One region of the Bacillus sp. m3-13 genome, then DNA from elsewhere that is predicted to be linked to it. Evidence: a T-box and tRNA genes for the amino acid it is inferred to sense, from the RefSeq annotation. Region 1 holds a T-box; the other holds one or more tRNA genes.
The links. The T-box of region 1 lies ahead of serS (serine--tRNA ligase). A T-box ahead of a tRNA ligase gene usually reads a tRNA of that ligase, here a tRNA-Ser.
Positions count from the first base shown of each region.

Region 2: it encodes a tRNA-Ser, which carries the amino acid that the T-box ahead of serS (serine--tRNA ligase) is inferred to sense. The anticodon was not compared.

Region 1 is NZ_ACPC01000001.1:300-15,117, reverse strand. It holds gene M313_RS0100075 (YbaB/EbfC family nucleoid-associated protein) at 1-100, opposite strand, end outside; gene dnaX (DNA polymerase III subunit gamma/tau) at 140-1,831, opposite strand; RNA gene ffs (signal recognition particle sRNA large type) at 2,139-2,403, opposite strand; gene tadA (tRNA adenosine(34) deaminase TadA) at 2,502-2,987, opposite strand; gene M313_RS0100060 (cysteine hydrolase family protein) at 3,072-3,614, shown strand; gene M313_RS0100055 (glycosyl hydrolase family 18 protein) at 3,683-4,993, shown strand; partial or broken gene M313_RS22245 (deoxynucleoside kinase) at 5,132-5,772, shown strand; partial or broken gene M313_RS0100045 (deoxynucleoside kinase) at 5,772-6,441, shown strand; tRNA gene M313_RS0100040 (tRNA-Ser) at 6,808-6,900, opposite strand; gene serS (serine--tRNA ligase) at 6,996-8,273, opposite strand; T-box leader at 8,319-8,555, opposite strand; gene pdxT (pyridoxal 5'-phosphate synthase glutaminase subunit PdxT) at 8,620-9,195, opposite strand; gene pdxS (pyridoxal 5'-phosphate synthase lyase subunit PdxS) at 9,214-10,101, opposite strand; gene M313_RS0100020 (D-alanyl-D-alanine carboxypeptidase family protein) at 10,383-11,762, opposite strand; gene guaB (IMP dehydrogenase) at 11,890-13,353, opposite strand; gene M313_RS0100010 (YaaC family protein) at 13,494-14,462, shown strand.
Region 2 is NZ_ACPC01000019.1:116,215-131,032, reverse strand. It holds gene M313_RS0111215 (GlgC family sugar phosphate nucleotidyltransferase) at 1-653, opposite strand, end outside; gene M313_RS0111210 (glucose-1-phosphate adenylyltransferase) at 690-1,847, opposite strand; gene glgB (1,4-alpha-glucan branching enzyme) at 1,852-3,735, opposite strand; tRNA gene M313_RS0111200 (tRNA-Glu) at 4,274-4,345, opposite strand; tRNA gene M313_RS0111195 (tRNA-Ser) at 4,354-4,444, opposite strand; tRNA gene M313_RS0111190 (tRNA-Asn) at 4,449-4,523, opposite strand; tRNA gene M313_RS0111185 (tRNA-Ile) at 4,551-4,627, opposite strand; tRNA gene M313_RS0111180 (tRNA-Gly) at 4,635-4,708, opposite strand; tRNA gene M313_RS0111175 (tRNA-His) at 4,716-4,788, opposite strand; tRNA gene M313_RS0111170 (tRNA-Thr) at 4,815-4,890, opposite strand; tRNA gene M313_RS0111165 (tRNA-Phe) at 4,905-4,977, opposite strand; tRNA gene M313_RS0111160 (tRNA-Asp) at 5,034-5,110, opposite strand; tRNA gene M313_RS0111155 (tRNA-Met) at 5,114-5,192, opposite strand; tRNA gene M313_RS0111150 (tRNA-Ser) at 5,239-5,332, opposite strand; tRNA gene M313_RS0111145 (tRNA-Ile) at 5,348-5,425, opposite strand; tRNA gene M313_RS0111140 (tRNA-Met) at 5,430-5,506, opposite strand; tRNA gene M313_RS0111135 (tRNA-Ala) at 5,681-5,753, opposite strand; tRNA gene M313_RS0111130 (tRNA-Pro) at 5,772-5,848, opposite strand; tRNA gene M313_RS0111125 (tRNA-Arg) at 5,853-5,929, opposite strand; tRNA gene M313_RS0111120 (tRNA-Leu) at 6,037-6,122, opposite strand; tRNA gene M313_RS0111115 (tRNA-Leu) at 6,149-6,232, opposite strand; tRNA gene M313_RS0111110 (tRNA-Gln) at 6,249-6,323, opposite strand; tRNA gene M313_RS0111105 (tRNA-Val) at 6,366-6,441, opposite strand; tRNA gene M313_RS0111100 (tRNA-Glu) at 6,491-6,562, opposite strand; tRNA gene M313_RS0111095 (tRNA-Ser) at 6,571-6,661, opposite strand; tRNA gene M313_RS0111090 (tRNA-Asn) at 6,665-6,739, opposite strand; gene M313_RS0111085 (SprT family protein) at 6,907-7,380, opposite strand; gene cmpA (cortex morphogenetic protein CmpA) at 7,710-7,820, shown strand; gene M313_RS0111075 (Tex family protein) at 8,377-10,563, opposite strand; gene M313_RS0111065 (PP2C family serine/threonine-protein phosphatase) at 10,848-11,447, opposite strand; gene sigB (RNA polymerase sigma factor SigB) at 11,444-12,229, opposite strand; gene rsbW (anti-sigma B factor RsbW) at 12,204-12,680, opposite strand; gene M313_RS0111050 (STAS domain-containing protein) at 12,729-13,037, opposite strand; gene M313_RS0111045 (PP2C family protein-serine/threonine phosphatase) at 13,114-14,121, opposite strand; gene M313_RS0111040 (anti-sigma regulatory factor) at 14,137-14,538, opposite strand; gene M313_RS0111035 (STAS domain-containing protein) at 14,542-14,818, opposite strand, start outside.

The DNA.
Region 1 (14,818 bases):
TCTTTTCAGCTAACTCTTCCTGTGCTTTCGCCATATCTTTTTGCATCTTTTGCATTTGTTTCATCATTTTTTGCATGTTACCCATTCCGCCGCCACGCATCATAATAAATTCCTCCTAATATCTTTTTATTATTGTTTATTATTCTTTAATTTCTACAAGATCGGGGCCGACCAGTTTCTTCGCTTCTTCAATGAACGGGTCATCTTGCGTTTCGCTGCCCTCTTCATCATTTTTTTGTCCGCGAATAAAGCCTTCTCGGATCTTCAGCCATTCTTCTTCGGGAACGGCAAGCATGTCATATGATTTTCCGGTAAGATCCAGGATAATTTGTTCCAGGTTTTGCTTAACCGGTTCATCTGATGCCATCTTGCAATGTATCTCATATTTAAACTTTAACACAAAAGCACTGCTTGCTGCAGCTACAGGTTCACTGTCCGTCAATAATGCAGCATGAGATACTTTATTTTGCTTGCGAAGTGCTTCAAGCAATTGTGCCCAGCTGCCTTTAATGCTTTCCAAGTCACCTCTTGTTGCCTGCTTCAGCACTTCCTGGATTCGACCTGTCGCGGGCTTGAAGCCATTTCTAGAGCCTCCCCCACTTCTTGCAGGGGCCTTACTTGGTGCATTTGCTTTTGCCGCTCCCCCTACATTACCTGCTGCAAGCTCTTTTACTTTACTTTCGAGCATAGCAATCTTCTTTTGCAAAAGATTTACCTGGTCTTGATTCGCCGATTCCTTCGCTTGGGCTTCTAGCTGACAAAGCTTCACAATCGCCACTTCTAGGTAAATACGCGGATGGTTCGTCCACTTCATTTCCTGCTGGCTTTTATTCAGGATATCAATCGTCTCATAGATAGTTTCTGCAGGTATTTCTTCTGCAAACCGTTGAAAGGCTTCGTCCACTTGTACCCTGTCCAAAATTTGTTCCAAGTTTGGTGCCGTTTTATATAAAAGCATGTCCCGGTAATAGAAGATAAGATCTTCCAAAAACCTTGCGGGATCTTTACCTGATTGGAAAACCTGATTCAGAGAATCCAACGCTTGGGCGACATTTTTGTGATACAGGCCGTTTACGATATCTGTCATAAAGCTTTGTGAGACAGATCCCGTTATGGCTAGTGCATCCTGGACAGTTAACAAACCGTTACTGAAGGAGATGGCCTGATCCATCAAACTGAGGGCATCTCGCATCCCGCCTTCAGCCGCTCGGGCAATAATCGCCAATGCTTGGGGCTCTGCCTCTATTTCTTGAGCCTGTAAAACAGTAGCCAGCCTACCGACAATAGACTCACCCGTAATCCTTTTAAAATCAAATCGCTGACAACGCGAGATGATGGTAAGCGGAATCTTATGGGGTTCGGTTGTAGCCAAAATAAAGATAACGTGTTTTGGTGGTTCTTCTAACGTTTTAAGTAACGCGTTGAATGCACCGATGGAAAGCATATGTACTTCATCTATAATATAGACTTTATATTTTACGGAACTTGGAGCATATTTGACTTTGTCGCGGATGTCCCGGATCTCGTCTACACCATTATTAGAGGCTGCATCTATTTCGATGACATCTGAAATGGAACCGTCTGTAATTCCTTTACAGGCGGAACATTCGTTGCATGGTTCTGCAACTGGTGCATGTTCGCAATTGACTGCTTTTGCTAGTATTTTTGCCGCACTTGTTTTTCCTGTTCCTCTTGGACCGGAGAACAAGTAGGCGTGAGAAAACTTCTGTTGAAGCAGGGCGTTTTGTAAGGTTTTGGTTATATGTTCTTGTCCCACGACATCTGCAAAGGTTTGTGGTCTAAAAACACGATATAAAGCTTGATATGCCACCAATATGCCCTCCTTCTTTTTTATCCTCTTTCATTATACCGTATGGCTTGTGGAAAATAAAATGTTTGTTCCATGTCTATCATTTTTAATTCGCTGTATAGATTGACCGTTCCTTTCCTCTGCAGGCACTCGCTTTCCGCGGGGCGGTGCTTGAGCCTCCTCGGCTTCGCCTGTGGGGTCTCAACCTACCGCTACCTCCCGCCGGAGTCGAGTGCCTTCCGCTCCAATCGACTAGTCTGTTTAACATTTAAATATGAAAAAACTCACCCCGGAAACCGAAGTGAGTTTGAACTGTATTATTAAACTGCCGTGCACCTTCTGTCGATTAGTCACCATAAGCGTTACTCAAGCAGTTAGCTCGACCCAGGCAACCCTGCGGCACATGAGAGAGTCCGCTTAATGCTGCTTCCTTCCGGACCTGACATGGTTCACGGGTTCCCATTGCGCAGGACCCAGGTGTCAACACCACTTACTTGAGGCAGACCCTACAGTCTACTAACCTCGAGAAGGGATTCAGCCTCGCTAGAGCGGATTGCGAGTTCAGGGCACCGCTACCTCCCCGCTTAGCACGACAAAATTAAAACCATAAGTTGGTTGCGTCATTAACTCAACGCATAATTTAGTATAACGGGTAAGAGTGAAAAATGCAACCGTCTACTCCTGTAAATTATTAGGAGTTTGATTCACGGAGTTTCTTCTCTTTTTTCTGCTGACGAAGTTTCCTGAAAAAGGAGGACAGCAATTCCCCACATTCTTCTTCCATTATACCACTTACTACTTCTGTCTGGTGGTTAAATCGAGAATCTTGCAAGATGTTCATTAGCGTACCTGCACAACCCGCTTTTGGATCCTTGGCACCATATACTACTTTCATAATGCGAGATTGGATGATCGCTCCGGCACACATGGGACATGGTTCCAATGTTACATATAAAGTGGCTTCTTCTAATCTCCATGTTTGCAAAGCTTCACACGCTTGATCAATGACCATTATTTCTGCGTGGGTAATGGACCTTTGAGTGGTCTCCCGTAGGTTATATCCTTTAGAGATAACTTTACCATCATGCACAAGTACGGCACCAATTGGTACTTCCTTTAGCGCCTCCGCTTTTTTCGCCTCTTCTATCGCCAACTTCATAAAATGTTCATCTTGCATTTTAGACCTTTCCCTTCTTTTCCTTGCATATTTATATTCTCCACCTCTTTTCCATAGACTAACCTCCAGAGGTGATTTTACATAATGAAACAAACGGCTCTATTAATTATCGATATCATCAATGATTTTCAGTTCAAACACGGAAGCATCCTTGCAGAAAAAACAACCAAGATTGTCCCAAATATTAAAGAAATCAAGGAAGTCATGCATAAGGAAGGACTTCCCGTTATCTATATTAATGACCATTATAACTTATGGCAGGCCGATTACGACAAAATCATGGATAAATGCAAAAACAAATGGAGCGATCCGATCATGAAGGCATTGTATCCTTGCGGTGACGACTTTTTCCTCATCAAGCCAAAGCATTCGGCTTTCTACGGGACGGCATTGCATACCTTGCTCTCTCAACTTCATGTTAAGAAACTTATCCTTACAGGACTTGCAGGGAATATATGTGTTCTGTTCACGGCAAATGACGCCTATATGCGGGAGTTTGAGTTAGTAATACCAAGTGATGCAATAGCTTCTGCAGATGATGACGACCATAAGTACGCATTACGCATGATGGAAAATGTACTAAAGGCCGATGTCCGTCCAACAGAGAAGTTTCTAAGTCAACAGTAAGGTTGCTTGCATGAATCCCCTGACCCGTTCATACATTGGTAAAGGATAATGAATAGGAGGGACGAACCATGCAAATACATGTCGTAAGCCAAGGACAGTCGCTAAGCGGGATTGCACAGGCATATGCTACAACCCCACAGGATATTATAGAAGCCAATGATCTTCCCAACCCCGACAGGCTCGTTGTCGGCCAGGCACTGGTGATCCCCATTGTGGGGCGTTTTTATTTTGTCCAACAGGGAGATACGATTTTTTCCATAGCCAGAAAATATAACATCACACCTGAACAGTTAATTGATATAAACCAATTAAATCCTGCTGCTCCTTTACGAGTGGGGCTACGTCTTTATATTCCACCACAACCAAAACGAGAAGCGGAAATCAATGCTTATGTGGAGCCTCGCGGAAACACTGTATCACAAGAACTCCAACAGAGCTCGCGTAATGCCGCTCCTTATTTAACCTACCTCGCACCATTCAGTTTTCAGGTATTGCGAGATGGTTCATTAAAGGAACCGCCGTTGACAAATCTGCCTGCCATCGCTGCAGAAGACAATGTCATCTTAATGATGGTGCTTACCAATTTAGAAGAGGATGGTTTCAGTGACGAACTTGGCCGCATCATCCTGACAGACATGCAGGTTCAAAACAAATTCCTGGATAACATCGTTGCCACTGCCAAAAAATATAACTTCAAAGATATCCATTTTGACTTTGAATATTTACGACCGGCAGACAAAGAAGCCTACAATACATTTTTAAGAAAGGCACGGGATCGGTTTAAAAAGGAAGGATGGCTTATCTCCACCGCCCTAGCTCCGAAAACAAAGGCCGACCAAAAAGGAAAGTGGTATGAAGCCCATGACTACAAAACACACGGCGAAATTGTTGATTTTGTCGTCATTATGACCTATGAGTGGGGATATAGCGGGGGTCCACCGATGGCAGTCTCTCCGATTGGTCCTGTCCGAGAAGTATTAGAGTACGCCATTACGGAAATGCCGAGTGAAAAAATTATGATGGGGCAAAATCTCTATGGATATGACTGGACGCTTCCCTTTGTCCAAGGCGGAGAATTTGCTAAAGCGATAAGCCCGCAGGCAGCCATAGAACTTGCAGCCAACAACAATGTTGCTATTTCTTACGATGAAGAGGCACAGGCGCCCACCTTCAAATACAGTAAGGACGGCAAAGAGCACGAAGTCTGGTTTGAAGACGCACGGTCCATACAAGCAAAATTTGACCTCATAAAAGAACTTAACTTACGCGGTATCAGCTATTGGAAGCTCGGCTTGCCTTTCCCGCAAAACTGGCTTCTGATCACCGATAACTTCAACGTCGTCAAAAATCCAACCGAACGTTACTATTACTACTACTAAGGACTGGGGAAACCCCCAGTCCTTCTCTCTCTCCATTCTCCCTCAAATTGTTCCTCCACAACCCCCATATCTATGATAGAATACTTATTGTCTGTCAAAATATTGATGTAGTCACACGCTTATAAAGGGGGCATCCTGGTGCAAGCAACACCATTTATAACAGTTGAAGGACCCATTGGTGTTGGAAAGACCTCACTTGCAAAAAAAATTGCAGAAGAGTTCCAATATCAATTATTAAAAGAAATAGTAGACGAAAATCCTTTCCTAGGAAAATTCTACGAAAACATCGACGAGTGGAGTTTTCAAACGGAAATGTTTTTCCTATGCAATAGATACAAACAACTCGAAGACATCGATCAGCATCACCTAAAGCAACATAAACCGGTAATAGCTGATTATCATATCCTAAAAAACCTTATTTTCGCTAAACGCACACTAAAGGACAAGCAGTACGATAAATACCTTAGAATCTACGATATTCTAACAGAAGACATGCCAAGACCAAATGTCATCATTTATTTAAATGCAAGTCTGGACACTCTACTAACGAGAATTGAAAAGCGTGGCCGTGATATCGAAAAGAAAAATTGATCCGCTATACCTTCAACAGCTAAGTCTTGATTATGATGAAGAAATGGATCGTCTCGAAGAACAATACCCCTTCCCTGCCGATCCTGCGCTTTAACGGAGACGAGGTTGACTTTGTACAACGAGATGAAGACCTACAGCGTATCTTCCAACAGTTGAAAGATACCTTGAATAAAGGAGTTAACGTATAATGAATTTACGTCAAAAATAACGGCATCCCTTCTAACGCAGTCATTACGATTGCCGGAACAGTGGGAGTCGGTAAATCTACGATGACGAATGCATTGGCAAATGCCCTTGGATTTCGTACATCTTTTGAAAAAGTAGACACCAACCCATACTTAGATAAGTTTTATGCAGATTTCGAGCGTTGGAGCTTTCATTTACAAATTTACTTTCTGGCAGAACGATTTAAAGACCAGAAAAAAATCTTTGAATATGGCGGCGGCTTTATTCAAGACCGCTCCATCTACGAAGACACCGGCATCTTTGCCAACATGCATTATGAAAAGGGCACGATGACACAGGTCGACTATGACACATACACCAGCCTGTTTGAAGCAATGGTGATGACACCTTACTTCCCGCATCCTGACCTTTTGATTTACCTAGAAGGAAGCTTGGATGATATCCTTGGCCGCATCCAAGAACGCGGGCGCCCAATGGAACAGCAGACTCCGATCTCCTACTGGGAAGAAATGCATGAGCGCTACGAGCGATGGATCAACAACTTCCACGCATGCCCGGTACTCCGCTTGAACATCAACGAATACGATGTGCTAAGCAATGGAGATTCCATCGAGCCAATTATCGAGAAGATTTCCCATCACATGAAGCAATCACAGTTACTAAAAAAATAAACGACACTAACAAAAGACCGAGGCTATGTAGCCCCGGTCTTTTTTGTAAACTCTAGTTAGATGAAAATATCTGTTGATTGAAGTGGAAGGTGCGCAGACTCCCGCGGGAGGAAGGGACAGGGGAGACCCCGCAGGCTTGCCGAGGAGGCTCCCGGACCGCCCGCAGGAAAGCGAAGCACCTGCAACGGAAATCAACCGTTTATAACTTTTTTCAAAAAAAAATAAGCCACCCTAATTGGGCAGCTTACAGATTGCCAAATAGATGACGTCGCTTCATCTCAGGCAATAAAAAAGTCGTTACTTCTCCATAATGTAACGAACATACTCCAGTTTATGCGCTATCGGTAAAACATTCTTTAAAATCAATGGAGGAGGAAGAGGGATTCGAACCCCCGCGGGCTTTGACACCCCTGTCGGTTTTCAAGACCGATCCCTTCAGCCAGACTTGGGTATTCCTCCGTATGACAAAGAGTAATATATCATATTTTCGAAAAGGATGTCAACAAGATACAAGAGAAGGATAGAGATTTTTCACTCTATCCTTCCTTTGTTCACTATTTAGTCAAAATTTCTTTGCCACCCATATATGGGCGCAATACTTCAGGAATGATGACAGAACCGTCTTCTTGTTGATAGTTTTCCAAAATCGCCGCCACCGTACGGCCAACCGCAAGTCCTGATCCATTTAGCGTATGCACATGTTCTGGTTTAGCTTTTGGATCGCGACGGAAACGGATGCCTGCACGGCGTGCCTGGAAGCTCTCGAAATTACTGCAAGAAGAAATCTCGCGGTACGTTTCCTGACTCGGGATCCATACTTCGATGTCATATTTCTTGGCTGCTGTAAAGCCAAGATCTGCTGTACACATACTCAACACGCGGTATGGAAGTCCCAGCAGTTGCAATACTTTTTCCGCATTGCCAGTCAATTTCTCCAACTCTTCATAAGATTCTTCTGGTTTTACAAATTTCACGAGCTCTACTTTATTGAATTGATGCTGACGAATCAACCCACGAGTGTCACGACCTGCAGATCCAGCCTCAGAGCGGAAGCAAGCACTAAATGCCGCATAATTGATTGGCAATTGATCGCCACTTAAGATCTCATCGCGGTGCATATTCGTAATTGGAACCTCTGCTGTCGGAACCAAGAAGTAATCTTCTTTTTCAATTAAGAATGCATCTTCTTCAAACTTAGGAAGCTGTCCTGTACCAGTCATGCTCGCACGGTTTACCAAGTACGGCGGTAACACTTCAGTGTACCCATGCTCATCTACATGTAAATCTAACATGAAGTTGAATAATGCTCTCTCAAGTCTCGCACCTAAGCCACGGTAGAAAACAAAACGGCTGCCGGTAACCTTACCCGCTCGTTCAAAATCTATGACGCCAAGCTCATCCGCAATATCCCAGTGCGCTTTTGCTTCAAATCCGAACGTTGGAACCTCTCCCCATTTACGAACCTCTACATTGTCGTCCTCTGTTTCTCCAACAGGAACACTTTCATGAGGGATATTAGGGATAGATAAAAGTAACAGTTCAAGTGCTTCCTCTACTCCTCTTAACTCATCATCGAATTCCTTTACTTTGTCTCCTACTTCACGCATTTCCTTGATCAGGTGATCTGCATCCTGCTTTTCACGTTTCATGACAGCAATTTGTTGAGAAACCTCATTACGCTTACTTTTCAATTGCTCTGTTTGAACAAGAAGGTCCCTTCTTCTAGCATCCAGCTCCTCAAAGCGGTCCAAGTCTGACAAATCTTCCCCTCTATGCTGAAGCTTCCCCTTTATCTCCTCAAAATTTCCACGCAATAACTTCATATCTAACATGTCTTTTTCCTCCTTTTTTTGAACGCAAAAAACTCCCGTCCCCTAAATAGGGACGAGAGTTATATTCCCGTGTTGCCACCCTTGTTGAAAAAGACCAAACGCCTTCTCCCACTTCATTCGATAACGGTAATAATCTTACCGAATTGACTTACTATGCCTGTTAGAGGCAATTCGGCCAAGTGCTCAAGGATGGATTCGCAAATGTCATACATCGGTTCTCACCAACCACCGATTCTCTTAAAGTATGAGCAACCTGCTACTTTTTCCTATCAACGCTTTAACAATATTTTCTTATTAGATAATCTACTACAAGTTTCTCATACTTGCAATAGTTTTATACCCAAATTTATTTGGACTCTTTCACCATATTCACGAAATACTGTGTAATACGGTGGTCATCCGTCAATTCTGGATGGAACGAGCAACCTAGGAACTGTCCTTGACGAGCAGCTACGATACGGCCGTTATGTTTGCAAAGTACCTCCACATCTTCTCCCACTTCCACAATATGCGGAGCACGGATGAAGACGCCAACGAAATCTTCTGCAATCCCTGCAATATCAAGTTCTGCTTCAAAGCTGTCCACCTGGCGTCCAAATGAGTTACGCTCTACCTTCGCATCCATAAATGCCAAGTGCGGCTCATCATAGCCAACAATTTCATTTGCAATCAATATCAGTCCGGCACATGTACCAAAAACAGGCTTGCCGCTTGCACCGAATTCGCGCAATGGCTCCATGAAAGAATACTTATCAATCAGTCGGCGCATCGTCGTGCTTTCGCCTCCCGGTATAATCAGGCCGTCTATTTCAAAAAGCTGTTCTGCTCTTTTGACTACTACTGCTTCTGCTCCAGATGCTTCGATGGATCTAACATGCTCCCGAACCGCACCTTGAAGTCCTAAGACCCCAACTTTCACCATACGTTAAAACTCCTTTACTTACCAGCCACGCTCTTGCATGCGGTTTTCAGGTAATAATGTAGAGATTTCAATCCCCTTCATCGCTGTACCTAATCCTTTGGACAGGCTTGCAATTAGTTCATAGTCTTGGTAGTGAGTTGTCGCTTCTACGATTGCACGAGCAAATTTCGCAGGGTTTTCGGATTTGAAGATCCCAGATCCAACAAATACCCCGTCAGAACCCAATTGCATCATTAACGCTGCATCAGCTGGAGTTGCAATTCCGCCTGCTGCGAAGTTTACTACCGGAAGTTTACCAGTACGCTTGATTTCAAGAAGCAACTCAAAAGGAGCACCTAATAGTTTTGCTTCTGTCATCAATTCATCTTCATTCATTCCAACCACTTTGCGAACTTGTGCGTTCACTTTACGGATGTGACGAACCGCTTCCACGATGTTTCCTGTTCCTGGCTCCCCTTTAGTACGAAGCATAGATGCACCTTCACCAATACGGCGTGCAGCTTCTCCAAGATCACGGCAACCACATACGAATGGTACTTTGTATTGACGCTTGTCTAAGTGATACTCCTCATCCGCTGGAGTCAATACTTCACTCTCATCGATGTAATCCACACCCATTGCTTCCAATACGCGAGCTTCTACGATATGGCCAATACGAGCTTTCGCCATTACCGGGATGGATACAGCTTTCATTACTTCTTCCACAATCGTTGGATCTGCCATGCGGGCAACTCCACCAGCTGCACGGATATCAGCAGGAACACGCTCTAATGCCATTACAGCAACTGCACCAGCTTCTTCTGCAATTTTCGCCTGCTCAGCGTTGACAACGTCCATGATAACGCCGCCCTTTTGCATTTCCGCCATTCCACGTTTTACACGATCTGTACCTGTTTGATGTGTCATCGATAAGTCCCCCTATATGTATAAAATATTTTTTCATAAAATGGAGCAAGTCCATATAATTTACTAACACGCTCTTTATTTTACCTTAAATTTTAGAAAAATCCTAATAAAATATCGAAAGATTACCCTGCCACTATTTAGAAAGATTCGGCTTTTGTGAAACATTTTATTTTAAAGTAGTATTTCCCCGATAAATGAAATTACGCGTAAGTCATCTATAAGGAAAATGCCTGAAAGTCCATCCTCTGTGGAGATGGGCCTTCAAGCATTATTAATTCTTATTAAAATAATCCTTTAATTGCTCCAGCAACTGTGAACCAAAGATCGGAAAAGAATCCGCCAACTGCACGCATGGATAATACAAACCAGTTTGCTTTTTCCACGCCTTCTTTTGTTACCAATTCAACTGTTGCACCTTCTTGTTCGTTACCGAAAAGATAGCCGTAATCTTGGCCGCCTTCTTGAGTAACTGTCATTACACCAACGCTATCTCCTTCTTTTACCGGAGCTGTTAATTCTCCTTCTTCGTTCAGAAGCTTTTCGTTGATTTCAAATTGAGGTTTAAAGTTATCTTTATTGCCATCTTTGACAAGTGTCTTGAATGGTTCTTTTGTCTGAATTTCTACACTGTCTTCTTTCCCTTTTGTTACAGGAAGAATGGACTCGCCTTCCATTTGGTACTCGCCAGGAAACAATTCTTCTACAGAGTAACTACCGAATGCATGAGTCATTAATTTTTTCGTTTCAATAAAACGGGAAATCTCAGTGGAGACACCTTCATCATTTGTTGTGTTCATTACGACCGAAATTACTCTCATTCCGTCTCTTTCAGCAGTACCGGTGAAGTTGAACCCTGCTGCATCTGTAGAACCAGTTTTCAATCCGTCTATTCCTTCAAATTGCACCTTTAACTCTTCTGTGAATAACATTTTATTCCAGTTCGGCATATCTATCGCATCAGGCGTACCTTCTCTGAAAACCTTGAATGGAATGCTTGCTGTATCCAAAATTTCAGGATAATCAGTTAGTAGGCGGTGTGCTAATCTTGCAGTGTCTTTAGCGGAAAGAGTCGTTTCTTCATTAGCATCCGTTCCTTCAGGGTGCATCGGAACTCCACCTACTGCTAGGTCTTCATTGTTTAATCCTGTAGAGTTAACGAAGTTGTAATTCTCTAATCCTATTTCTTCCGCTTTCGCATTCATCATTTCTACAAATTTCGTTTCTGAACCTGCAATAGCCTCAGCCAGTGCAATGGTAGCTCCGTTTGCAGAATAGATTGCCATCGCCTCATAGAGTTCTTTAATTGTGTAAGGTTCTTGCTTTCTCATAGGAACATTGGATAGCTCAGGATACTTTTGAGATATCGCTTGTGCATAGTCACTTAGAATCACTTCTTTTGACCAATCTAATTTTCCATCTTCAATTGCTTCAAGAAGTAAATATTCCGTCATCATCTTTGTCATACTTGCAACAGGAAGTGCCTCATCTACGTTTTTTTGATAGATGATTTTCCCTGTACTAAATTCTATTAATATAGCAGCTTTCGCATTTATATTCAGGAAATCATTTTCTTCTGCTTGAGCAGATTTACCAGGAAATATTGAAACCATAAGCGTAAGTACTAATAAACCAACGAACAATTGTTTAAAGCTTCTTTTCACCTTGTCTTACCTCCAGATTTTTTTCACATAGTCGTTATTTTATCACACTATGTCCAAAAAAAATAGACAGAGAAAGACCACTTCTTTCCCTGTCTGTTTATAAGACTAAATTCCTATGACAACATATTTAAACGGAATAGTTAGGGGATTCTTTCGTGATTTGCACATCATGCGGGTGGCTTTCACGAAGCCCGGCACCTGTCATTTTCACAAATTGTGCATCTTCTCTTAATGCTTGTAAGTCTTTTGTACCGCAATACCCCATGCCGGACCGCAGACCGCCCACCATTTGGTAAATAGTGTCTGCAACAGGTCCTTTATAAGGAATGCGTCCTTCAATACCTTCTGGTACAAACTTTTTATTATCTTCTTGGAAATAACGATCTTTACTACCTTTTTCCATTGCACCAACAGACCCCATGCCGCGGTACACTTTAAAGCGTCTGCCTTGGAAAATTTCTGTCTCCCCAGGGCTTTCGGATGTACCACCCAACATACTGCCTAGCATTACGGCATGTCCACCAGCAGCAAGTGCTTTGACAATGTCACCGGAATACTTGATTCCACCATCTGCAATGACGGATACTCCAAGCTTGCGTGCCTCAGTTGCACAATCATATACTGCTGTGATCTGCGGCACGCCTACACCGGCAACGACTCGTGTTGTACAAATGGAGCCCGGTCCGATACCGACCTTTACTACATTTGCACCAGCTGCCACCAAATCTCGTGTCGCTTCTGCTGTTGCAACATTCCCAGCGATGATGTTCAAGTTAGGATACTTATCTCTAATTTTTCTCACCGTATCCAGTACCCCTTGAGAATGGCCATGTGCTGTATCCACTACAATAGCATCCACGCTTTTTTCGACCAACTTCTCAACGCGAAGCATCGTATCTCCCGTAACACCCACAGCAGCACCTACAAGCAAACGCCCTTGGTTATCTTTAGCAGAGTGGGGGAATTCAATTACTTTCTCTATATCTTTAATGGTAATAAGTCCTTTTAATACGCCAGCTTCATCCACAAGAGGAAGCTTTTCAATCTTGTACTTCTGTAAAATACTCTCTGCTTCTTCTAATGTGGTTCCTACAGAAGCAGTTACGAGGTTTTCTTTTGTCATGACATCTGAAATGGGAATCGAGAAATCCTGAATGAATCGAAGATCACGGTTTGTCAAAATACCAACCAATTTAAGTTCTTCGTTGTTATTGACGATAGGAACTCCAGATATTCTGTATTTCCCCATTAGGTGTTCCGCATCAAATACTTGATGTTCAGGAGTTAAGAAGAACGGATCCGTAATAACGCCACGCTCAGAACGCTTCACCTTATCCACTTGCTCTGCCTGCTGTTCAATGGACATATTCTTGTGAATAATACCTAAGCCTCCTTGGCGTGCCATTGCAATCGCCATCTCTGCTTCTGTCACTGTATCCATCCCAGCACTGATAATCGGAATGTTTAATTGCAATGTTTCCGTCAACTTCACTTTCAAATCTACATCCCTTGGTAATACCTCAGACTTGGATGGAACCAAAAGAACATCATCAAATGTTAAGCCTTCTTTAGCAAATTTATTTTCCCACATGACAAAATTTTCCCCCTTCTTATTCTCGATAATATTTATAGTAGAGTATCAAGTGGACAAAATACTGTCAAGGACAGTAACATAAGTTTATTTTTTCTAATTATTCTAACTATAATATTTCCTATGAGGACGTGGATTTATTGACAGCGCCATACTTACATTTATTTTACCCATTTCAATCGGTGGAAACCGCCCAGAAACTGCTAAAGTCCAGTTACCAAAGACAACAAATTGAACAATTTGAACAAAAAAGCTACAACAATGCTTATAGCTTTATTTACTATGTGGAACATGGACTGACCTACCTTCAGCAATCCAATAATACGCCTACTTCCATCAAACCCGTTCTCATGTTTTACGGAATGGTTCAATTAATCAAAGCCTGTTTGTTAACGGTTGATCCTTCCTATCCAGAATCTACATCTGTATTGGCACATGGGGTTTCCACAAGAAAACGGAAGAAACAAAGCTATGAATTTTTACAAGATGAAGTGAAAGTCCAGAAAAACGGCCTCTTTTCGCACTTTAGCGACAAAATGTTCCATGTGAAACAAATAGAAGGAACAAAGTACTCCATGCGGGATTTGCTATTCTCCATTCCTGAACTAGAAACAAGCATTAAAATCACTAAAAATAAAACTCCATTTTTATTAGTGGGGAAAGTTGGAGATAGCGTTATACAAGTGCCACAAACTATTTTAGATGATTACAAAATGACAAAAGACCGCTTCATTCAGCACTTCCAAAAACAGACTTCCTTTGTTTTTAACTCCGTAAAAGACGATGCTATTCTCTTTAACGAGGCTGAAAACAATAGACATTGCCAATACTCACCACTGTTATATAACCATGAAAAGTGTGCCCTATATATCCCAAGGAAAAAAGAACAGTTAACCTTTTTCCCGGAAATACTCTCACATTATCTGTTGTTATATAACTTAAGCATGATCTGTCGGTATGAAACAGAGTGGTGGGGCGAGCTGCTGCATACTTTCAACAGTAGTGATTTATCTCTCATTAACCATTTTCTGAATGTCGCGTCTGTAAAAATTCCTTTTTATTTGCATGGGTATTTGTTGAGTACTTTTGAAATTGATAGGGGGGTATAGGGGGCATAGGGGGTACTGGGACGGTTTGCAGGTGGTATGGGAGGGAGACTGGTTGCCACTAGCTAAAAAACTTAATTTAATTAATTGATTATTCATGCTCAACGGTGACAAAGTTATCTTAGTTTCTTGATTTATGACGGCGTTCTCGTTCTACGGTGACAGAACTTCCTGCTTCTACGCTGTTTTGGCACCGTTCCGCCTCTACGATGACAGAACTCTCTCCTCTTTCTCTGGTTTGGCACCATTCCGCCCCTACGATGACAGAACTCTCTCCTCTTCCTCTGGTTTGGCACCGTTCCGCCCCTACGATGACAGAACTACCTTTTCCCCAAGGATTCTGGCATTGTTCCGCCCCC
Region 2 (14,818 bases), on a different contig from region 1:
TCCAACAATTCCAAGCTATGCTCATAGTAACTTTCCAGTGAATCAATTACGGCGGCATAATTGGTATATTCATAGTTGCAAATTTTATATCCGCTTGTAATATCCTCTACTACATCCATGATACTTCTATACCCCGTTTGTTCATGATTCATGAATAATTTCACCAAAAGGTCCTTCTCGAGGACATACATATCCAACGTTTCATCTTCTTTTACCACATGGGTTATATCGCATCTGTTTTGGATATGACGATCTAGAATCAATTTGTAATTCATATTGGATACGGTAAAACTATTTGCTATGACGACATATTTTTGATTGCTGCGCCCGAAAAAGTCCACATTTTCTTTGAAATGTTGGAACGAACCTGTGTTTTCATTTTCGGAACTTGGGAAAAAGAACAACCCATCGCGTTTACGATCCAGATCCCACTGCTTTCCTGAACCAAGGTGATCCATCAGGGAGCGATACTGATAACGGGGGAAAATCGCAACATTTTGGATACCTGAATTGACCATGTTGGATAGGACAAAATCAATCAGTCTATAGCGCCCCCCAAAAGGAACTGCTGCTATGGAACGTTTTAACGTTAACTCCTGCATTTCTTCATTATGGATTGTTGCATCGATGATTCCTAACATTGATTTACTCATAAATGGACACCCTTCCTGTGTTTGATTTTCCGTCTATTATCGGGCTGTAGAGAAAATCCCTTTATCCATCATTTCCTCTGTTACTAAAATAATCTCGTCTTCATTCTTCTCCGGACAAATGACTGCACCATCAGGAATTTTAATCCCTGAAGGAATGATTGCCTTATTCACATAGACATTTTCACCAATAATGGCATCTGGCATGATTACTGAGTTTTGGATTACTGAGTTTCTCCCTACATTCACACCTTGGAATAATACGGAGTGATCAATCTTCCCTTCAATGAAACATCCTTCGTTAACAAGAGAATCCTTTACATCTGCATATGGTGCAATGAATTGAGGAGGCTGATTTGGATTGACAGAATAGATACGCCAGTCATATTCAAAGAGATTTAATTCACAATCCTCTTTTAACAGATCCATATTTGCTTCCCACAAGCTCTTTACCGTTCCTACATCCTTCCAATAACCCTTAAAAGGATATGCTACCAAACTCTTATTCTCTTCCAATAACAAAGGAATGACATCCTTGCCGAAGTCATGACTGGATTCAGGGTTTCGATCATCCATTTCAAGATATTCCTTTAAAACGGACCACTTGAAAATATAGATTCCCATACTAGCCAGATTACTCTTTGGATGCGCTGGCTTTTCATCAAACTCCACCACTTCGAGCTTATCGTTCGTATTCATGATTCCAAACCTGCTTGCTTCTTCCCAAGGAACTTCCACCACTGAAATGGATACATCCGCATCCTTTTTAATATGGTAGTCTAGCATTTCCTCGTAATTCATCTTGTAAATATGGTCACCAGAAAGAATTAGGACATATTCAGGATCATATTGAGTGAGATAGTTGATATTCTGATAGATGGCACTTGCTGTCCCTGTATACCATTTCACACCTGAAGATTCGGTGTAAGGAGGCAATACCGTCACCCCTCCATTTTTACGGTCCAAATCCCATGTGCTACCAATACCTATATAAGAATTTAATACCAATGGTTGATACTGGGTCAGAACTCCAACGGTAGTAATCCCTGAATTGGTACAGTTACTTAATGCAAAATCGATGATTCTATACTTCCCTCCAAAAGGAACAGCCGGCTTTGCCAACGTTTTTGTTAAGGAACTGAGCCTGCTCCCTTTTCCCCCTGCCAATAACATTGCTACACATTTATTTTTCGCCATCGCGTTATCTCTCCCCTCTAATTTTCTTAGGACGCCATATACTTACGCCAAATGATGCAACATTGACCATCATATGATAGTCCTTTCCGTGATATGCTCCTTCTACAGCACTAACTTCCTGATCATTTATCCGGCCGTTTCCACCGAATTCTTGTGCATCAGAACTAAAAACTTCTTCATATTCTGTTAGATAAGGCACGCCAATTTTAAATTCATCGTAGGAAACTCCTGTGAAATTACAAACTACTACTAGCGTATCTGCAGGTTTTTTTCCTTTTCGGATAAAGGAAAAGACACTTTGCTCACGGTTATCTGCATCAATCCATTCAAATCCATTAGGGTCATGATCCAATTCATACAAGGCTTTATATTGCTGATAAAAAGCCAACAGTTCCTTGAAATAATGATGCATCTGTTGATGGGATTCATACTGGTCTACTAAAAACCAATCCAACTGTTCAAGGTCCTTCCATTCATCAAACTGCCCAAACTCCCCGCCCATGTAGAGAAGCTTCTTTCCAGGGTGTGTCAAGAAGAATCCGTACAGCAACCGTAATTGCGCAAACTTTTCTTCATAATTTCCAGGCATTTTGTTTAACAGAGATCTTTTGCCATGAACCACTTCGTCATGGGAAAAAGGCAAAATGAAATTCTCGGAAAATGCATAGACGATGGAGAATGTCACTTTATCGTGTAGATGTTTTCTTTGCTCAGGAGCAGTCTCCATGTACCGCAAAATGTCATTCATCCAACCCATATTCCACTTGTAATTGAATCCAAGCCCTCCACTAGAGGTAGGGGAGGTAACTAGTGGCCAATCTGTAGAATCTTCTGCAATCATAAGCGCACTATAATCCTGTTCAAATACCGCTTCATTCAGTTTTTGCAAAAATTCTTGTGCAAAAGGGTTCGCATGCTCTTCCTTTGAGTTTGGCCAATAAAGCATGTTGGCTACTGCATCCACTCTAAAGCCGTCAACATGGAAATAATCCATCCAGAACAATGCATTTGAAATTAAAAAGCTCCTTACCTCAGGCTTTCCTAAATCAAAGTTTGCCGTGCCCCATACTTCATTCTCGCGATCATGGTAGTTTTTATATTCAAACACAGGTGCCCCATCAAACATATATAGCCCATGAGCATCTTTACAGAAATGCCCCGGTACCCAGTCTAATATCACCCCTATGTCCTCTTGGTGGCATGCATCAATAAACGCCATTAACTCTTTAGGATTTCCATATCTGCTTGTCGCAGCATAATACCCCGTACCTTGATACCCCCATGAGCGGTCATATGGATGCTCCACTAAAGGAAGTAATTCTATATGTGTAAATCCATGTTCTTTAATATAAGGAATTAATTCCGTAACTAATTCTGTGTAGGAGTAAAGTTCTCCATCATTCTTTTTCTTCCATGAACCAAGGTGCAGCTCATAGATAAACATCGGTTTTTCATAAACCAGTTTTCGTTTCTTTTTCCTGCGCCAGTTCTGATCTTTCCATTTAAATCTTTCTAGGTCATACACAATTGACGCTGTTTTAGGTCTTACTTCTGCATGAAAAGCAAACGGATCCGCTTTATGTAGTATTTCACCCGATTGTGTAACAATCTCGTATTTATATAAATGACCCAATAGGTCTTCATCTATTTGGATACTCCAAACACCTTCTTTATTTAATTTTTCTAGTGGATGCACCTCACCATTCCACTCATTGAAAGAGCCCATTACACGCACCTTCTTGGCATTAGGCGCCCATACAGTGAACCTTGTTCCTACCACCTTTTTACGATGACGTACTAAATGTGAGCCAAAAAGCTCATAACTTTTATTCAATGTTCCCTCATGAAAAAGGTGCAGCTGAAAATCCGTCGCACTCGTAGCAATCAATTTTTTCACCCTTCCATCATTCCTTATAAAAAAGAATATTGTTATACACTACTATTCTCTTTTTTATAATATTCTCCTTTATCCGACAAGTCGAAATCGTATGACATAAATCAACAATATTTATTTTTAGAGACTGGTATGTAAAAAACAAGCAATTTAAGGAAACCGTTTTCATTGTTGCTCTACTTGAAATTGCGTTATATCAGCATTTATGGAAGGGTTTACAATGCAAGAAATTTAGCCTAAAAATTAGGAGGAGAAGTGTTGGTTTTTGTCGAAAAGTTTTTGTGCTTAATATAGCCCACAAGAATAAATGTACACGCTTACACAGATAGATTATATTGAAATAATAATTTTACTTTTCAAAATGAGGTTTTGTTTGTTTCGCAGAAGGGTATTGTATGAGTTAGGAATTTCCTATTTTTAAAATAAAATGCAAACAAATTTCATTATTTGGAGAGAAGTTTTGAAGTACTTACGAGGAGAATTTGGACAAATAAAAAAAGCCATAGTATTTATAAAATACCACAACTTTTGATGACCCGTACGGGATTCGAACCCGTGTTACCGCCGTGAAAGGGCGGTGTCTTAACCGCTTGACCAACGGGCCAGATATTCTGGCGGAGAAGGAGGGATTTGAACCCTCGCGCCGCTTACACGACCTACACCCTTAGCAGGGGCGCCTCTTCAGCCACTTGAGTACTTCCCCAGAATGGCTCCACCAGTAGGATTCGAACCTACGACCCTTCGGTTAACAGCCGAATGCTCTACCGCTGAGCTATGGTGGAATAAAACAAAACGGTGTATATAAAAAATGGTGGGCCTAAGTGGACTCGAACCACCGACCTCACGCTTATCAGGCGTGCGCTCTAACCAGCTGAGCTATAGGCCCACAAAAATGGAGCGGGTGATGGGAATCGAACCCACGACATCAGCTTGGAAGGCTGAGGTTTTACCATTAAACTACACCCGCTAAAAAGGGCGACTGATGGGAATCGAACCCACGAATGCCTGAACCACAATCAGGTGCGTTAACCACTTCGCCACAACCGCCATAATAATATTTACTTAGTAAAAGATGGTGCCGGCGATAGGAGTCGAACCCACGACCTACTGATTACAAGTCAGTTGCTCTACCAACTGAGCTACACCGGCATTTAAAATCAAAGTGGCTCGGGACGGAATCGAACCGCCGACACATGGATTTTCAGTCCATTGCTCTACCAACTGAGCTACCGAGCCGTAATATAATTAATAGTGTAAACCTTAATACAAAGCCAAACTATTAAGATAAAAAATGGCGGTCCCGACCGGGGATCGAACCGGCGATCTCCTGCGTGACAGGCAGGCATGTTAACCGCTACACCACGGGACCATTTGGTTGCGGGGGACAGGATTTGAACCTGCGACCTTCGGGTTATGAGCCCGACCGAGCTACCGGACTGCTCCACCCCGCGATAACAATATTACTTCTCTATACTCACCATATCATCTAAAATATTATGGCGGAGGAAGAGGGGATTCGAACCCCCGCGGGCTTTGACACCCCTGTCGGTTTTCAAGACCGATCCCTTCAGCCGGACTTGGGTATTCCTCCGCGTATAGAAAGAACTGGTGGACCTTGTAGGACTCGAACCTACGACCGGACGGTTATGAGCCGTCTGCTCTAACCAGCTGAGCTAAAGGGTCCTTTTTGGTAGCGGCGGAGGGGATCGAACCCCCGACCTCACGGGTATGAACCGTACGCTCTAGCCAGCTGAGCTACACCGCCAAAAAGATAAAGTATTTCATTAGATTTACTGGCACCAATGTTACTGGTCTGTGTCCCTTCCTCTGCAAGCAAATTCAGGGTGTAAATCCGTCGGGACAACTTGGAGCAAATTCATGTAGTAATGCTCGTCGCTACACCGCCAAAAAGATAAGTATTTCATAAAAAGTATTAAAGTGGAGCCTAGCGGGATCGAACCGCTGACCTCCTGCGTGCAAAGCAGGCGCTCTCCCAGCTGAGCTAAGGCCCCAAATTCTAAGGGATTTAATGGTCGGGAAGACAGGATTTGAACCTGCGACCCCTTGGTCCCAAACCAAGTGCTCTACCAAGCTGAGCTACTCCCCGATAATGGCGCGCCCGAGAGGACTCGAACCCCTAACCTTTTGATCCGTAGTCAAACGCTCTATCCAATTGAGCTACGGGCGCTTCATATAAGTTGTTTATTTGATGTCCCTCTCAGAGGCGACTTAACTATAATATCAAATCCAGCATTTTGTGTCAACACTTTTTTGAAATTATTTTTTCGGTGTTTTTGGTGCGGCCGAGAAGAGTCGAACTTCCACGGGGTTGCCCCCACTAGGCCCTCAACCTAGCGCGTCTGCCATTCCGCCACGACCGCGAAAATGAATGGCTAGTATAAATGTATGGTGCGGGTGAAGGGACTCGAACCCCCACGTCAAAGACACTAGATCCTAAGTCTAGCGCGTCTGCCAATTCCGCCACACCCGCATACATTTTATAAAGTTGGCTGGGCTAGCTGGATTCGAACCAACGCATGTCGCAGTCAAAGTGCGATGCCTTACCGCTTGGCTATAGCCCATCGAAGATGATTTAACTTTAGAAGGTTAGTATTAAGTCCCTCTGGTGGAGGATGACGGGATCGAACCGCCGACCCCCTGCTTGTAAGGCAGGTGCTCTCCCAGCTGAGCTAATCCTCCAGATAGAAATGGGAAACAAAACAAGAATGTTTTGCATCCCACTTTGTAGTGACCCGTACGGGATTCGAACCCGTGTTACCGCCGTGAAAGGGCGGTGTCTTAACCGCTTGACCAACGGGCCTTAATAGATGGCGGAGAAGGAGGGATTTGAACCCTCGCGCCGCTTACACGACCTACACCCTTAGCAGGGGCGCCTCTTCAGCCACTTGAGTACTTCTCCATTTGGCTCCACCAGTAGGATTCGAACCTACGACCCTTCGGTTAACAGCCGAATGCTCTACCGCTGAGCTATGGTGGAATAATGCTACGGTGTGTCGGATAACGTTGTCTTTCGTCGCAACCGACTGCTTTTATTTTAATAAGCTTGTACTTAAAAGTCAAGTTTTTTCGGAACAAAAATGATATATTATCATAATTGTCATCCAGCCGTTTTTTAAAACAGCGACTAGAATAAATTATCATATTTTATGGTTGTGTGTCAACACGCTTTTCTATTTCTCTTAACTTCCCTCTACATTTTCCACATCTATACTTGTTTGTATTCACTCTTCTTACTCTTTTGTATTGCAGGTGGCAATCCACACATTCATATATACGAAAAGTTTTCGGCTTGGATGTAGTTGTATGAATGGGCGTACAAAATCTTGGGGCCCCCACTTTTTTAAGTAAGAATCGGAAATCAGCATCTCGGTGTTTATAGCCTTTACCTTGAATGTGCAGGTGGTAGTGGCATAGTTCGTGTTTGATGATGCCTACTAGCTCGTCCATACCCAGGGCGTCGTAATACTTCTTGTTGATTTCGATGTTGCTTGTGGAGGTGAGGTATCTTCCTCCGGTTGTTTTCAGTCGGTGATTGAATGATGCTTTGTGAAGGAAAGGTCTGTTGAAATGCTTTAGGGAGATTCCTTCTATTAACTTCTGTAGTTCTTTGTCTTCCATGTGTCCTCCACCTTTCATTCGAACCCTCCCCATTATACTGCATAGTATAGAAAAAAATAAGTCATTTATGTTGGGCTGGTTTCTATAAGATTGTTGTTTTCCCTTTGAAGTTTTGCCGTTTCTTTCCGCTGCAGGCACTCGCTTTCCGCAGGGCAGTGCTTGAGCCTCCTCGCTGCGCTGTGGGGTCTCAAGTCTACCGCTACCTTTCGCCGGAGTCGAGCGCCTTCCGCTCCAATCCACTCATACACTCACTAACCTGCAACAATCTTTACCTAAACAGCCCCTCATTATGAGCCTTCAAGTTTAAAGGTTGAAGGGGGTAGTGAAAGATGCCGACTTGGTTTAGGAAGCAGATGCAACGCGCATACCTGGAGAAAGATCGATATCAGATAAAAATGTTGAATCAGTGCTGGTTTTTCTATCATAAGAAGAATACTTGAAGAACAAAATCGTTAACGCGAGCTAAAACTACGTCCCAAGATCATAATTTCTTGGGACGTTTTCTCGGTTTTGGCATACCTTTGAAACATTGAACTTGCCAGATCTTCCCTTTGATCTCCTCTTGACTATTTCGTTAAAATCCCTTGTCACCAAGAGCTTCATATTGCGATGAGGACATCTCTTTTCCAAATTTCTCGTCACTGATGTCTTCATAACGCTAATGAGAACTTCTCTCCTCCAAATTTCTCGTCACTGATGTCTTCATAACGCTAATGAGAACATCTCTCCTCCTGATTTCTCGTCACTGATGTCTTCATAACGCCGATGAGGACTTCTCTCCTCCAAATTTCTAGTCACTGATGTCTTCATAACGGTAATGAGGACCTCTCTCTTCCTAATCTCTCCTCACTGATGTCTTCATAACGCTAATGAGGACCTCTCTCTTCCTGATCTCTCCTCACTGTTGTCTTCATCCCGGCGATCAAGAACCCAAAAGAATGAAGAAGAACCCCCGACAACCTGTTCACTTGGTTGTTCGGGGGTTATTTTATCTTCCTATACTTCTTGCTTTTGGGGTTGCAGCATCGTTAGGGATACTCGCCCTTTGTTCACTTCCACTCCATCGACCCAGACAGTGACAATATCACCGACAGAGACAACGTCAAGCGGGTGTTTTACAAAGCGATCGCTCAGTTTTGAGATATGGACAAGGCCGTCTTGCTTTACGCCGATATCAACAAATGCGCCGAAGTCCACGACATTTCTGACTGTTCCTTCTAGTTCCATTCCTTTTTGCAGATCTTCCATTTTCAATACATCCTGCTTAAGTAGCGGGGTAGGCATATCATCACGAGGATCTCTTTCCGGTCTGATGAGAGAATCGATGATGTCCTGAAGAGTAATAGGACCGATGTTTAAGTCTTCGGCAAGCTTTGCCACATCTACATCTTTCAGGGCTTGCTGCAGCTTTTCCGTTCCGATTTCTTTTTCAGACGTTCCTAATTGCTTCAATAACTTCTTAACATCGCTATACGTTTCCGGGTGGATGCCCGTTCTGTCCAGCGGTTGTTTTCCGTCTATAATTCTTAAGAAGCCGATACATTGCTCATAGGTTTTCGCCCCTAGTCTCGGAATACCTTTTAGGTCTGACCTGCTAGCGAACTTCCCTTCTTCTTCCCGCTTTTTCACGATATTAGTAGCAACGGTCTTTGATAATCCTGCTACATATTGCAACAAAGAAGAAGATGCGGTGTTCACATTCACGCCCACTTGGTTTACAACGGTTTCTACAACGAAATTCAAGGATTCCGCTAAACGCTTTTGTGCCACGTCATGTTGGTACTGACCGACTCCAACCGATTTCGGGTCTATTTTCACAAGCTCCGCCAACGGGTCTTGCAGTCTGCGGGCAATAGAGACAGCACTTCTTTCTTCCACTTGAAGATCCGGGAATTCTTCTCTCGCCAAGTCAGATGCGGAATATACACTCGCACCCGCTTCATTAACGATCAAGTAAGAGATGCTCTTTCCGCTTTGTTGGATGACATCTGCTAATAATTGCTCCGTCTCCCTTGATGCCGTCCCATTTCCTATTGCCACTACTTCAATTTTGAACGTGGATAGTACGTCTAATAGCTTATTAATGGACTCTTCTCGTTTCTTCTCCCCGGATGTATGCGGGTAGATTACACTTATATGAAGAACTTTGCCTGTTTCATCGACTACCGCAAGTTTGCAACCTGTTCGATAAGCAGGGTCCACCCCTAAAACCACTCGTCCTTTAAGAGGTGGTTGAAGAAGGAGGTTTCTTAAGTTCTCCGAGAAAATATGGATGGCTTGCTCTTCCGCTTTCTCTGTCAGCTCTTTTCTAATTTCACGCTCGATCGCCGGTTCAATCAATCTCTTATATCCGTCCTCAATCGCTTCCTTTATGAGAGGTGTAGCAATGGAAGTTTCTCGTTTAATCACTTGGCGATTAAGGTATTCCACGATTCTTTCTGCTGGAGCAGCTATGGAAATTCGCAAGACTTCTTCCTTTTCTCCGCGGTTCACTGCTAAGATTCGATGCGGTAGGATTCGTGAGATCGCTTCTTCATACTCGTAATACATCGCAAAAACTTCTTTTTCGTCTTTTTCCGCTTTCTTAACGGCTGATACGACCTTGCCTTGTTTATAGGTAACGTCACGGATATATTGGCGATAAGTTGGTTCATCAGAAAAGGTTTCCGCAAGAATGTCCTTTGCTCCTTCTAATACCTCTTCAACGGTTGACACTTCTTTTTCCTCTGAGAAAAATTCTGCCGCCTTTTCTTCAAGTGAAGGAGAGGACGGGAATGTGAGCAGCCACTCGGCATAAGGTTCTAATCCCTTCTCTTTGGCAACTGTCGCTTTTGTGCGTCGTTTTTGTTTGTATGGACGGTAGAGGTCTTCCACCTGTTGTAGTTTGGTTGATTTTAGAATACTGGCTTTCAGTTCTGGTGTGAGTTTCCCTTGTTCCTCGATTAGGCGGGTAACTTCTTCTTTTCTATTTTCAAGGTTTTGTATGTATTGCCATTTTTCCATGATAGCTCTGATTTGTACTTCGTCTAGAGAGCCTGTTTGTTCTTTTCGGTATCTGGCGATAAAAGGAACGGTGTTGCCTTCTTCTAAAAGTGCTATTACTTTCTTGGCTTGTCCTTTTGTCACTTCTACGTCTTTCACTAATAGGTTGACCAATTGCTCGTTTTTATCGTTCCATTCCAATTTTGTAGCCTCCCAACATATTAACCCATCTTCTATTTTAGCAAATTATTCGGACAAAGAAAAAAGACTAACATGGAAATGTCAGCCTTGGCTTAATTGAAAACCCTAATATTTTTAAAATCCGTTCCAGGCACTTCGCTTTTCGCGGGCGGTCCGGAAGCCTCCTCGGGCATTCGCCATGCGGGGTCTCCCTTGTCCCTTCCTCCCATAGAAGTCTTCGTGCCTTCCACTGCGATCAACGAAAGTTTCCACAATCATTTGCAAAAAGCTAGAATACGATCTCCCTAGTGAATTTCACCTGAGATGATGGTTACATCGTCCATGCCATTGCCTGTGAACATTGCGGCTATTTCCAGCAATGAGGTGGCGGATGGGATGTCTTTGATGTATTTTTTTACGGATGGGATATTCAAACCATCTGAGTAGATGAAAAACTTCATTTTGGAACTGTAGGGAAAACGATGAGTTTTAAGTGTTTGGGGTTTTCCAGATAGGTAGCCTTTGACCGGCAGTGGGTAGATAAGCTTTTCTGTCGGAGGATATAGGAAAAATCGAATATTCCCAACACAGCTGTACACAACCTCTTGCTGGTCATAGTTGACTTTCAGCACAGAAACCGCTGCACCGCGCTTATTCCTCATCGCTTCGTTACAAGCTTTCATGATAACGGAAACGTCCTCAGTTTCATGGTCTTTGGCAGCGGAAATAACTGCTTGTGAAGCATCGTGTGCATATTCTCCGCTACCTAAACCATCTGCAACTACACATAAAAAGTAGTCATCCGTTGTATTTACGTAGTAGCTGTCCCCACAAAAATACATTCCGTTTTTCGCATTCTGGTAGGCATTCACGTTCGCTTTTTCATGTTTGAATTGTTCAATCATGAAAAAATCTCCGTGTTTGCATTATCTTCCATGAATGCTTGTTTCAGCTTAGTTAGCGCTTTGCGTTGCAGTCTTGATACATGCATCTGCGAAATACCCAACTTTTCCCCTGTTTCTTTTTGACTCATATTCTTGAAAAATGTGCATTCGATAATCTGTTTTTCTCTTTCTGAAAGCACATGGAAAATCTTTTGTAATAGAAGCTGCTGATCCACTTGATCAAACCCGGCATCTTGGTTTCCTACGATGTCGAGAATGGTTACCGTGCTTCCATCAGAATCAGCCTCGATGGCATTATCGACAGAAAGAGCTTGATAATTCTGGCTCATCTCCATCGCTTCCAACACTTCTTCTTCGGTAACTTCCAAGTAATCAGCGATTTCAAATACTTTTGGTGAACGTTGAAGTTCATTTGTCAATTCTTCCACAGCAGACTTTATCTTCGGTCCAATTTCCTTGATCCTGCGCGGAACATGGACACTCCAAGTTTTATCTCGAAGGAAACGTTTAATTTCTCCGATAATCGTTGGAACAGCAAATGCTTCAAAACTTCGGCCAAAACTTGCATCGAAACGCTTCATGGCACCGAGCAATCCAATCATCCCTACTTGAGAGAGGTCTTCATGAAAGGCTTTGCCTCTTGAATATTTTCGAGCGATGGATTCAACAAGTGCAGTATAATGCTCTACTAATTGCAACTGCGATACTTCACAACCGTCTTGTTGGTACCGCTCTAATAGCATATTAACATCCAGCTTACTGGACGGAGATTGATTCCGCATCCCTTTCCACCTGCTCTCCTTGTACATACTTTGTCATGAAGACTGTAACGCCCTGATTGCTGTGCACCTTCACATCATCCATCAGCGTTTGGATTAAGAATAATCCTAACCCTCCTTCTGGCAAAGTTTCTACTGGTTGCGACTCGGTGTATGGACCTAATTCTTCCCTTACTTTGTCGAAATCAAAGCTTTGTCCATTGTCAGCTACCACTAACTCGAGTCGGTCTTTGTAAATACCGAATCCGATTCGAATATTACCTTTTTCGTCCTGCTTATAAGCGTGCTCGACCGCATTGGTACAAGCTTCACTTAAGGCAATTTTGATATCTTCAATTTCATCGTATGAAAAGCCCATACGATTCGCAATTCCAGACAAGGTAAGTCGGATGACTCCGACGTACTCAGCCTTCGCTGGAAACGACATTTCTATATAATCATAAGCCCGGTTCATTGTTCCCCCACCTTTAAGTGAACTTATTTATCGACTGCTACATGCAGCCTATTTTATCTCCATGATTCCTGCTAAACCTGTAATATCAAACAATCTCTTTAAACGATCCGATAACCCTACCAGACGAAAGACACCGTTGTTTGCCTTTACGGTTTTAAAGAAACCTACAAACATCCCTAAGCCTGTGCTGTCCATATAATTAACACTTGATAAATCAAATACTAGTTCTCCTGAAAAATCTTCTAATAAAGGGGCTACCTTTTCCTTTACCTTTGGTGCAGTATAGGCATCTATTTCCCCTTCTAGGACGACAAGCGTCTGATTTAAATCTTCTTTTATCTGAATGTCCATATTCATTCTTTCGTCACCTCAAACATGAATTAGAATTCCATTTTTAGGTCATCCCAATACTAAATACCCGCTTCTCAAACATTTAAACCTTTCTTTTTAAAATAATTAAAGTAAAGTCATCTCTGAGCTGAAAGTCCTGGATTTTCTCAAGGTCTCTATATACAAGCTCGACAATGGCTTGAGGCGGTAAGTGGATATATGACCTGATTAAATCTATTATTTTATCAACCTCGATAAATCCTTCCTCTGTACGGCACTCTGTCACTCCATCAGAGAAAAGGATTACCATATCATTGACTTCTATGCTTTTTTCATACTGTTGATAGGTTGCAAGTCTATCGATACCAAGGACAAGCCCTCTCGCATCGAGTTCATAGAATTCATTTTTCTTCGCATCAAAATACAACGGTGGTTCGTGCCCCGCAGAAGAGAATGAGAAGAGATGTTTGTGAAGGTCATACATACCGTAGAACATCGTGATGAACATGCTCGCATCGACATTCTGCTCCACTACTCTATTTAAATTGCCAAGAACATAGCTTGGCGCAACTCTAGTATCTGGTAAACTGTCCATCGCATACTTGATCATACTCATACACATCGCAGCCGGAATTCCTTTTCCGATAACATCCGCAATAGCGACACTAAACGAATCCTTTTCGTTATGGACAAAATGATAATAATCCCCGCTCATGTGTTTGGCAGGAACACTTATCGCGCCGATCTCCACTGAATTCGTCTCAGGAATTTTCGTCTCAAGTAGTGTCTGCTGGACATTAGCTGCAATTTCAATCTCCGTTTGAATCTCTTGTTGCCTGTGGCGAAGGCTTTGATGCTCCCTGTAAGCAATCCCATAACCGATCATCACTTCAAGTAGGAAATCCAAAGAATGCAGGATATTATCCGGTATCTCTGGAGAAAGATCTTGCAGCATCGCTTTATGCACACTGATAATTTCTTCGGGAGAAACTTTCTCCCCAAGTATTCTGCGACTGAATTCCTGCCCTTTATAGAGGGCTTCCTCTGACTGGCGGTTCAGGTAGGCAGAAAGTATTTCTTTATATTCTGATTCTAATTTATCGTAATTCACGGGTTATCCCCCCTTCTAGCGAACCCACTTTACGGCATGGATTGTCGTTCCTTCCCCAGAAGAAGAATCTATCTGAAACGAATCCATTAACCTCTTTACTCCAGGCAATCCGGCTCCAAGGCCTCCTGATGTGGAAAACCCATCTTCCATCACCTGTCGAATGTCAGGAATTCCAGGACCATCATCTGTGGCAACCACTTTCAGTCCTCTTTTTCCATACTCATCCATTTCTTCAATACAAATTTGACCTGTACCTGCATACAAATAAATATTCCGAGCCAACTCCGAAATTGCTGTAGTTATCCTCGCTTGGTCTACTGTGCCGAAACCGAGGTCTTTGGCAACATTTCTACCCATTTGTCGGGCAGCTACTATGTCCCATTCGTTTCTTATTTTTACACAGGATTGGACAGTCATTGTTTACTCCCCCAGTTCCTGTTGTAATTTCTCTAGACCCTTTTCTAAATCTAGTGCCGTGAACACTTCATCCAATTGGATTCCGAGTTCCACTAAAGTGATGGCTACAGCAGGTTGAATCCCTGTCAGAACGACTTGCGCTCCCATAAGTTTCGACATGCTGATTACATCTCCAAGCACTTTTGCAATAAATGAATCAATCATATCAACAGAGGTCAAATCAATGACAACTCCATTTGCTCCTGTTTCATGTATTCTATTTAGAAGATCCTCTTGAAAT